2 regions of the Agathobacter rectalis ATCC 33656 genome follow, and region 2 is predicted to be linked to the other one. Evidence: riboswitches for the same ligand, from Rfam matches in the RefSeq annotation. Region 2 holds a riboswitch; the other holds the start of a gene.
What was found. A riboswitch is a leader RNA that binds a small molecule or an ion and turns the genes downstream of it on or off. The one in region 2 is predicted to bind cyclic di-GMP.

Region 1: linked by a shared signal. The riboswitch ahead of EUBREC_RS02650 (hypothetical protein) and the one ahead of EUBREC_RS01215 (cellulose binding domain-containing protein) in region 2 are both predicted to bind cyclic di-GMP.

Annotation. Positions count from the first base shown of each region.
Region 1 covers NC_012781.1:546,393-551,331, reverse strand. The annotation lists gene EUBREC_RS02665 (hypothetical protein) at 130-513, opposite strand; gene EUBREC_RS16840 (hypothetical protein) at 517-1,026, opposite strand; gene EUBREC_RS17660 (hypothetical protein) at 1,102-1,416, opposite strand; gene EUBREC_RS02650 (hypothetical protein) at 1,433-1,819, opposite strand; cyclic di-GMP riboswitch class I at 1,881-1,972, opposite strand; gene EUBREC_RS02645 (hypothetical protein) at 2,048-2,431, opposite strand; gene EUBREC_RS02640 (hypothetical protein) at 2,463-2,906, opposite strand; gene EUBREC_RS17885 (hypothetical protein) at 2,963-3,115, opposite strand; partial or broken gene EUBREC_RS18350 (hypothetical protein) at 3,217-3,315, opposite strand; gene EUBREC_RS02635 (hypothetical protein) at 3,378-3,761, opposite strand; gene EUBREC_RS02630 (hypothetical protein) at 3,777-4,202, opposite strand; gene EUBREC_RS02625 (hypothetical protein) at 4,495-4,866, opposite strand; gene EUBREC_RS02620 (hypothetical protein) at 4,868-4,939, opposite strand, start outside.
Region 2 covers NC_012781.1:252,723-257,661, forward strand. The annotation lists gene EUBREC_RS01200 (M42 family metallopeptidase) at 1-528, shown strand, start outside; gene gloA2 (SMU1112c/YaeR family gloxylase I-like metalloprotein) at 588-968, shown strand; gene EUBREC_RS01210 (IS30 family transposase) at 1,573-2,886, opposite strand; cyclic di-GMP riboswitch class I at 3,132-3,236, shown strand; gene EUBREC_RS01215 (cellulose binding domain-containing protein) at 3,279-4,939, shown strand, end outside.

The DNA of each region.
Region 1 (4,939 bases), 290 kb from region 2:
TGAACAATACAATCTACATCTTTTAATTCTACATACTTATATTGCTATTTTTCCTAATGTTTTCATTTTATTACCTTCTATTCATCATTTTTCAAGTTTTCCCGTGCAGTATGCATTATTTTGATTCAATCATACTTCTATTTTCTTTTTTTCTTGAACTACTTCTATTTTATCCTTGGCAATTTCTTTCTCATACAAGTACTTATCTGTTCTATTCAATCCAAGTATATCAGCAATTTTTCTATCACCTGTACCTACAAAAAAAGTATCTTTCAACTCTTTCCTAATACTAACCTTATAACCATTAATCAAACCATAAGTTCTACACTCATATGCTTCTTGAATTTCATTTGGCGAAATTATTTTACTATATACTCCGCTATTATATTCATCAACAAACGTTGCATCTATTATTTCGCGATTTGTTGTAATTATTATTAAGTTTCCATCATTATCCTCATTTAATTCGTACTCATTTCCATTATATACACAAAATTCACCATTTTTTATCATTTTCTATTTTCCTTTCACTTCTACAAAATGTTTACCATCAAATATTGCAACAACAGTATCTTTTCCATTAACAACTTTATGTAATTCCGCACCTTTCTTAGGTTTTACATATTCACCACTTAAAGACCACTCGGGTATAATTTGCCCATTCCTTGCACCTGTAAATCCATTTAATGTACAAGGAGGACCATCTGTATTTGTTCCACCGAATATTTCCCCATATGGTGTCTTTATTTTTTCTGCATCTGTTGTCTTGAATTTAATATATGCATAAGTATCTCCACCTTCCGGATACGGTCTTACTCCATCACCTGTTACATAATCAAGTCGCGACGACTCCACAACATTATCATATCCTTTTATGTGTGATACATCATCATATCTTGCCACATAACCGCCAATTGTAGACCAGCCATCTTCTCCTATATACTTGTCTATATCCGAAGCCGGTATTGTCTTTTGAATATAAGTGTTAGCATCTATCTTTGGAACTGCCTCGCGTATTGCCTTCATCTGTGCGATTTGCTCCTTTGTTAAATCCTTTACATCCGTCAATCTTAACTTATTAATTTCCCGTGAATGGTGGTGTCATCTTTGTAACCCCAAGGCTCCTGCTACTTTACAATCTGCTGTTCCCACAAAATAATATTCTTGATTTTCTTTTTCTACATTAACTTTATAATTGTTTATTACTGCATATGTTGCATATCTGTACAACTCTTCTATTTCTTCTAATGAAACTTTTTTACTATAAACACCACTTCCGTATTTATCTATAAATGTTGAGTCGATTATTTTATCATTTTTAGTAAGGATAATTGTATTTCCATCACTATCCTTATTTACCTTAAATTCATTTCCATTATATATACAAAATCTACCGTTTTTTATCGTTCTTCCCATAATTACAATACACTTATTATATTTTTTCTTTTAATACTTCAATTTCCGCCTCATTTTTATTAATCCATTTTTGATACATCCCCTTATCTATGCACTCCATCCCTAAACGAATCCACTCTTGGTAATCACCCTTCATTGTTAATATTAAAATTTGTTTTTCCGTTTCATCAACTACTATAAACTTATATCCTTCATAAACAGCATATGTTTTTTTATCATATATTTCCTCAATTTCATCTTTTTGAACATACTTTATATATATTCTATTATTTCCAATCTCTTTTTCTACAAACCCCTCTTTTTTACTAGCATCATCCTCTGACCGCAAAACAATTCTACCATCTTTTTTAATTCCAGCAGAGTATTCGATTCCTTTGTAAATTGCAAAAGTAATATTTCTCATTTTTCCTCCCTTTAGGTAAAATTTTATATACAAAAAGGCTGCAGCGTCCGATATTACCGGATGTTGCAGCCGATCTGTCATTACATAAATGTTACTCCGTGTTAGACTCTAGCTTTGCGACCTTACGTTTCCATAAGTGTGCCCTTTTATATGCAAAATTTTATCGTATTTGCATTTTTATGTCAATTTTTAGGTTGGTAATGTTTTATTACAATTTAATTGTTCACGTTATAATTCTATCTTCTCTTTTTTCTCTATAATCTCCACATCTTGTTTTGGAAATTTTCCCTCATAATAATATTTGTCACATCTTTGTAACCCTAGAGCTTCTGCTACTTTACAATCTGCTGTTCCAACAAAATAATATTCTTCATTTTCTTTTTCTACATTAACTCTACTCCCCTTTATAACTCCATAAGTTTGACAATCATATGCCTTTCCAATTTCATTTGGCAAAATCACCTTACTATACACTCCACTATTATATTTATCAACAAATGTTTCATCAATTATTGCTCGATTTGTTGTAATTATAATTAAGTTTCCATCGCTATCCTCATTTAATTCGTACTCATTATCATTATATATACAAAATTCACCATTTTTTATCATTTTCTATTTTCCTTTCACTTCTTTAAAATGTTTACCATCGAATATTGCAACAACAGAATGTTAATCCCTGTTGTTTTAACACTTCTCCCAAATTTTTATTTGCAAAGCTAGAATTTGTTGTTTCATCCAACACATCCCCGATTTTTTTAACCTCAGCATCACTCAGCGTCTTTGCCCCAATCTCTATCCCATCTGCATTTTTAAATAACAACTTATTTCCCGAAATACTTACCGTGATTCCTGCTGCAAGACTCAGCATCATTGTTATAGGCACCGGCCAGTCAAAGGTTTCTCCCAGTGCTCCCACACCACAGGCTGCTGTATTTCCCGCAAAGTCTATCAGAGCTGTTTTTCCAAATGCCTTAAGTCCTTCTTTTAACCCCATTTCCGAGAACTTTGTTGCTGCAATGGCGCCTCCAAGCGTAACCAAATCCACCATTGCAAAATTCTCTACACTTCCATTGGTATATGCCATATGAAGCCCATTTCCGTCCGCCTTTCCGTCAGAAGTTCCAATAAGATCTGCAAAAGTCAGCTTTGCTTTTCCCTAGATGTATAGTCAATTCCCAGGTCAATTTCATCTAAAATAGTATCACAGGTCTGCAGTGCCTCGTCCACATCCATCATTATATCATACACATACATACAATTTAAATAGCTTACACCTTTTTCACTCCAATCCATGTATGCTTTTTTATTTCTTCTTCCATACTCATAAATCTGATACTTTAGATAAACACTGGGGTTGTAGAGGGTTTTACCCCACCATTACCCTTGAAGAGCCATTATAATCTACTTTTTACTTGCGTTAGTACGCTCCAATACACTTCCATATCACTATCCTCAAGATTATTTACGCTATCTTCTCCTCCTAGAAACAACGGAACTTTATAACCAGCACATGCAAAAGTTTTAGCTTATCGTGATTCCAAAAGAATAATCTTAATTAAAAATACATAATATCAATACTGCTTACATTGCTTCTAGCATCATAATCTGATGATATTTTTCCCCAGCTATATTCCATCTGCTGATTAATACCTAATTCATTTAATATATCATCGTGTAATATTTTTCTTTTATCCTCATCTTTTTCCGAAAACTCTTTATCACAACATATCAAAGACATCATATATATCTTCCCATTCCTAAAGAATAAACTTACAATATATTTCCTATTATCAATGATTTGTTGTTCATCTAAATAAAAAATTCTCAACCCATCTTGATTCTTATAGAATCTTGTGTTTTTAAACTGTTCAAATGAAAAGCCAGGAAAAATTATTAGCTTATCTGATATTTTAAAAAATCCATTGCTGATATCTAGCATTATTAGCTTCCTCCCTTACTTATTTAATTTAATATTACCAACAGGAGGTAATATCCCTTTATCAATCAAATCTTGAACATCAGGAACATAATATTGTGGCAATCCTCCTTTTCCAAATTGCGGATTTGCGTTTGTTATTCCATATGCACTCGCAACATCCTCATTAAATATATAGCCTTGCATTTCTCCTCTATAGCCATGTATAGGATTTTTCTCCACCTGCAACCCTTCAAATAATTTCGTTGCATCTCTGCCAGACTGTTCAATTGCATCTAAAGTTGTAAAATACTCCGTTCCATTCGGTTCTCCTCGATATAAAACAGTACCCTTTTCAACGGTAATATCAACATAGTCATCTATACCTGGATATTTTCCTGTTCCTTGCCAACTCCTTGCAATTTCAGAAGGTGTCTTACTACCAATCTGGTATGCTAAACACATAGGAATCAAAGCAGTCTTTTTCTATCTATTGCTTTTCTTTTATTCCTATTTCACAATTATCCTGTAATAGATAGAGGTGTGCGTCACCACTCTTGAAGCACTTGTGACTTCGTTCATTGAGACTGCTCCCTCTGCTTTGCAGGATTTTGCGTATTAGCTGGATGTTGGCAGCATATGTGCTGTACTTCGTATATCTAACCAGATTGTAACCCGCATTGAAGTGAGGATTACGGGATAGTAAACCTTATGAACCTAAGAAGTTCTGTTAAATGTCTGGTAGTGAGACTAGGATTTAAGCCTGCCCGTGGGGAGGCTTAGTTGTGATGCAATCTTTTACAAAATCTTCATAAGATGAATATAATTGAAAGATTGCCATATTCTTTGATTCTAGTGCTCTTTCTGAACTCCAATAAATAATTGAAATTCCATTATTCTGATAATATAGACATAAATAATCATCATCTAAAATAGCAAACGGAATGACATCATAATCAAATAAATTTTCCTGTTCTTTATATACTTCTAACATTTCGTCCATTGGAATAACTACAAAGTTTTCCGTTACACCATCAATTAATATATCCAGTATCCTTTGGGTTGCAATGATTGATTTTATTTCTTTAGGAATAATTCTATTCAGAGCTATTTCAATTGCATATTTCATTTCAATTACCTCCAACCAACGGAAATTGGCTCATTCTAATGGTCTTCTTACCTTGCGTATTTAATGGAATAAA
Region 2 (4,939 bases):
GATCCGCGCACAGTCATCACGGAGAGCGGCTATATCAAGAGCCGTTTCCTTGATGATAAGCTGTCAGCCGCCATCTTACTCGGTGTGGCTCATGCCGTAAAGGAGGAGGGCTGGAGGCTAAACCGCAAGGTCACACTGCTCTTTACGGTTTATGAGGAGGTAGGCCATGGCGGAAGCTTTGTACCGGCTGATACTGAGGAGATGATTTCCGTAGACATGGGCTGCGTTGGAGCAGACCTAGGCTGTACAGAGCATATGGTTTCAATCTGTGCTAAGGACTCAGGCGGACCTTACAACTATGAGCTTGTTACAGAGCTTTCAAATCTGGCAAAGAGCGAGGGGCTTGACTATGCAATCGATGTTTATCCGCACTACGGCTCTGATGTTGAGGCAACACTGCACAGCGGATATGATATCCGTCATGGGCTTATCGGTGCAGGAGTTTATGCATCGCATAACTATGAGCGCTCACATATGGATGGCGTGGAGAATACTTATAAGCTTTTGAGAAAATATATTACAAAATAGTATCATTGTGATACATTATTTCATGTATTCAAACAAAGTAGGAGAGAGGTAAATACACCATGAATTTAAAAAAAGTTCATCATATTGCCATTATTGGGAGCGACTATGAGAAATCAAAGCACTTTTATGTGGATCTGTTAGGTTTTTCTATTATTCGAGAAAATTACAGACCGGAACGTGATGATTATAAAATTGATCTTCAACTCGATGAGATAGAATTAGAACTTTTTATCATTAAAAATTGTCCGAAGCGTCCAAGTTATCCAGAGGCTTATGGTCTCCGGCATCTTGCCTTTGCTGTAGATTCGGTCGATGATACTGTAAGAGAATTGAATAAAAGGGGCATCATAACTGAGCCGATTAGACTCGATACTTACACAGGCAAAAGAATGACATTCTTTCATGATCCGGACAATCTACCCTTGGAAATTCACGAATAAGGTATTGCAGTTAAAAGATGTGCCCTGTTTTTGGCTGTGATTTTATAAATTTAAATGTGTAGGGAACAGAAACTTTGAATTCTCACTTGAGGTATTTTTAGGGATTTAATAACTGTTATATCTTGTTATAAAAATCTCGGCAGACCCTTGAAAACACTAAAGTTTTTGTTGGTGTCCTATTCATCACATCTTGTATCGTGTTATACCGTTTTACCCTTGGTTATGAACCCTCATAAGGGAAAAAATAAGGGAAAGAAAATCTGGTAACAATTTGTAATAAATTATAAAAATAGCAGTTGGGACTGGATGAGATGCTTTTAATACATTTCAATGAAAGGGATAAACAAGACAGCTAACTTGAAAAAGTAAATTCCAGTGCAGAAGTAAATTCCACACTCATTTAAAAGTTCTTGATTTTCTAAGAGTTTTATAAGCTCAAAACGCTTATTTCTGTTATAATAGGAGTAACTTCTTGGAAAAAACTGATTTGATGGTATGACAAACGGACCACTGGAAGGTAGTGTGCGAGACTAAATTCCACCGGTCATGTGAGGAAAATGTGAAAGTTTAATTTCCAGTCCGACAGCAGATTTCTAAGTGGTTGTTAATGGTTGAAGCGAATCAGCTTAGGCGTTAGATTGACCAAATCAGGGTCAATGCGCTTAAGCTGAAATGCGTTTAGGGTTTCTTTTCCGAGTGTCTCTAATGCGGCGTCATAAGGCGTGCTTCCATTAAGACTTTCCCTTGGAGTGGAGTTGATGTGATTCACGATTAGATTCACATCCCATTGTGTCAAAAATTCAAAACTAGTTCCTTTGGGAAGCACCATGCGAAGCATGGTGTGAGCTTGCTCAAGACCTCCTTTTTGTCCGCTACGCATGGGATCACAATAGTAGATGCTGGTACGCTGAATTTCATCCAGTCCTGTTTCAAGAGCGACAGGATCTCCGAATTCTGAACCTCTGTCTGTCAAGATATATTCAAAGACAGATAAGAACTCATAGGTGCCCATACGTTTTTCTAAACGGTCAAAAATAAGCCGGACAGCGCCTTTAGTACAACGATTCAGGAGAAAGGCAAGGAACAGCTTTTCCTTAGTGAAGAAAAAGGTCAGTAACGTCTTGTTGGATTCTCTGGATGAGTGTACCGTATCCATTTCTACAAAAGAGGATAACCGCAGCTCACTAAAATCACTGAATAACCTTTTCTCGAAGACGGTTCTGTTTGTAATCTGTGTTTTATGGCACTTTCGTGGCTTGAAGCCGGGCTTACGTTTTAAATCAATGTTTCTGGCTGTAAACAGACCTTGATCCAGATAGGTGTACAAGGAACGGACTGACATATCCAGTTCTGGATGATTGGTAATGATTTGATATGGAGATTGTCCCTGCTCGATTAAAGGAGAAACAATGCCATCCTTTTTGCGTAATTCATGTTTTGTCATGTTTATACCGGCTCTGGAACCGGAAAGCTTTTCACGGTATTTTCTATCAGCAAAACGTGCATCGTATCTGTATTTCTGGGCGATGGTGCAATGATTTATCTTTTTTGTGCAGCCATTACAGACATAGGGCGCCTTATCCAGTCTTTTGCACTGTTCCTTCACAAAATCCTTGCAAGTTTGATTACAGGTGGGGCAGGAAGTGCATTTTACATCGCAGAGAATGATTTTTCCGCAGACATTGGTTTTCCGGCAATGGAAGCGATGAATACAAAAGTTATGGGCATTATAGAAAGTACCTTTGTGATACCAGTCGGATAGACGGTGAGCCCTTACTTCTTTGGAAATGGTTGTTGGATCCTTGCAAAGAAAGCGGGCAATGTTCTTAAAGGTTTCTCCCTTGTTCAGTTCGTTTTCGATATAGATACGGTCTTCAAGGGAAAGGTGCTTCTGGTTTCCTGGAATATATTTACTCATGGATATCCTTCTTTCTACTGCTGTCAGAAAGAAAGATAACCTTACCATTTTTATATGAAAGAGTAAACCTTTACTGTGCGGGAGTAAATTCCACCACCAAATGTGGTGGTGGAATTTAAAATTTCATTTTTGGATAAACAAGACATCTGTAAAATTTGTTGAAATATGGTAAATAATATAGTATACTTTTGCAGTGAATATATCTTTAGTGAAAGGAAGTGAGACTGTATTTTATTAAGCTAATAATCAAATTAGGGCAAACTTATGGAAACGTAAGGACGCAAAACATGAAGTCTAAGTAATAAAATAAAATACACGTATTTTATTATATTGACGGTTCGGTTGCAATGGTTATCATTGCAGCTTTTTTAATTTTAGGAGGTTAATGTATTATGAAGAGATTAAAACAACGAATCTTAGCAGGGGTGCTTGCATTCGTAATGTGTATTAGTACAGTAAATGTAACTGCATTCGCTCAGGAAAATGAAACGACCAGTGAAATTCAGGAAATTATTGCAATTAGCGAAGCGGGAAGTGAAAATGAAGTATCGACAGAAAATATTGAAATAACAGATACTTCTGTTTCGGGAAATAACGTGGAACCAGTTGAAGATAAGCCACGTAATAAAAAGCATAAAAAAGTGGCGAATGAAAAAGTTTATGAAGGTGAAAATTATAATGTTACATTTTCGGTAACATCTTCTTGGGAATCCGGTTATAATGCAAATGTCAAGGTTGAAAACACAGGAAATGATACGATACAGAACTGGTATTTATCATTTGAATATGATGATCAAATTACCAATATTTGGAATGCAGAGATTTCTACACATGAAGAAAGTCAATATATTATTAAGAATGCCGACTGGAATCAGGATATTGTTGTTGGAGGAAGCATAGAATTTGGTATTTCAGGTAGTACAGCATTTAATGAGTTCCCAGAAAATTTTAATGTTGTAGGAGAAAATAAAGAGGTTCAAGAGGAAGATTATTCTGTACAATATCAGGTTGATAGTGATTGGGGAAGTGGTTTCACAGGTAGCATTCAGATTACGAATAATACGGACAAGACATTAGAAGATTGGGTGTTAGAGTTTGATTTTGAAAGAGAAATAACAAATATTTGGAATGCTGTTATTGAGTCCCACGAAGGAAATCATTATGTAATAAGAAATGCCGGATATAATGCGAATATTACTGCCGGACAGAGTGTTTTGTTTGGATTTAATGGACATGGTGGTTCAGCAAATAATGTAGCAGAAAATTGTGTATTATATTCATGGGAAATAGATACTACTGAATATGTAGAACTTTCTGATGGCAAGATTGAAAAAAATTATTTGGAAAGAGCAATATACACAAATTTATTGTTACAAGGTTTGTCGATTGATAATATCCGGTTGGCGGATGATTACGATGAAGATGGTTTGACATTATCACAGGAATATGAATATGATACCAATCCATTTTCAAAAGATACGGATGAAGACGGATTAAATGATTATGAAGAGATTAATCTACATAAGACAAATCCTATAAAATACGATTCAGACGAGGATGGAATGAGTGACGGAACAGAAATCGCTTGTGGATTGAATCCTTTAAGTTCTGATACAGATGGAAATGGAGTTATAGATAGCCAAGAAATCGTAACACAAGCGGTTAGAATAGACACGGTGGAACAATATCAGCTTCAAGAAGTTGGAACATTACCCAATATTCAAATAACGGGAAAAGGAGATTATAGTCAAAAAATATATGCAACGGCATTGGAAAATGATGCTACAATAATGGATATTGACTGTCTTGTAGGAACTGCGTTTGATTTTATTCATGATGAAGACTTGTCTTTTGAAAATAGTCAATTAACATTTACAATCAGTAATGAAATTTTGAAAAAAAATAAATTAACCGACTTAGCGATTGCTTGGTACAACGAAGAAGAGAATGCACTTGAATTATTAGACACAACACATAATATGGACAATTGCACAATATCAGCAGAAGTTAGTCACTATAGTACTTATATGGTAGTATCGGTGCCTGATTATTT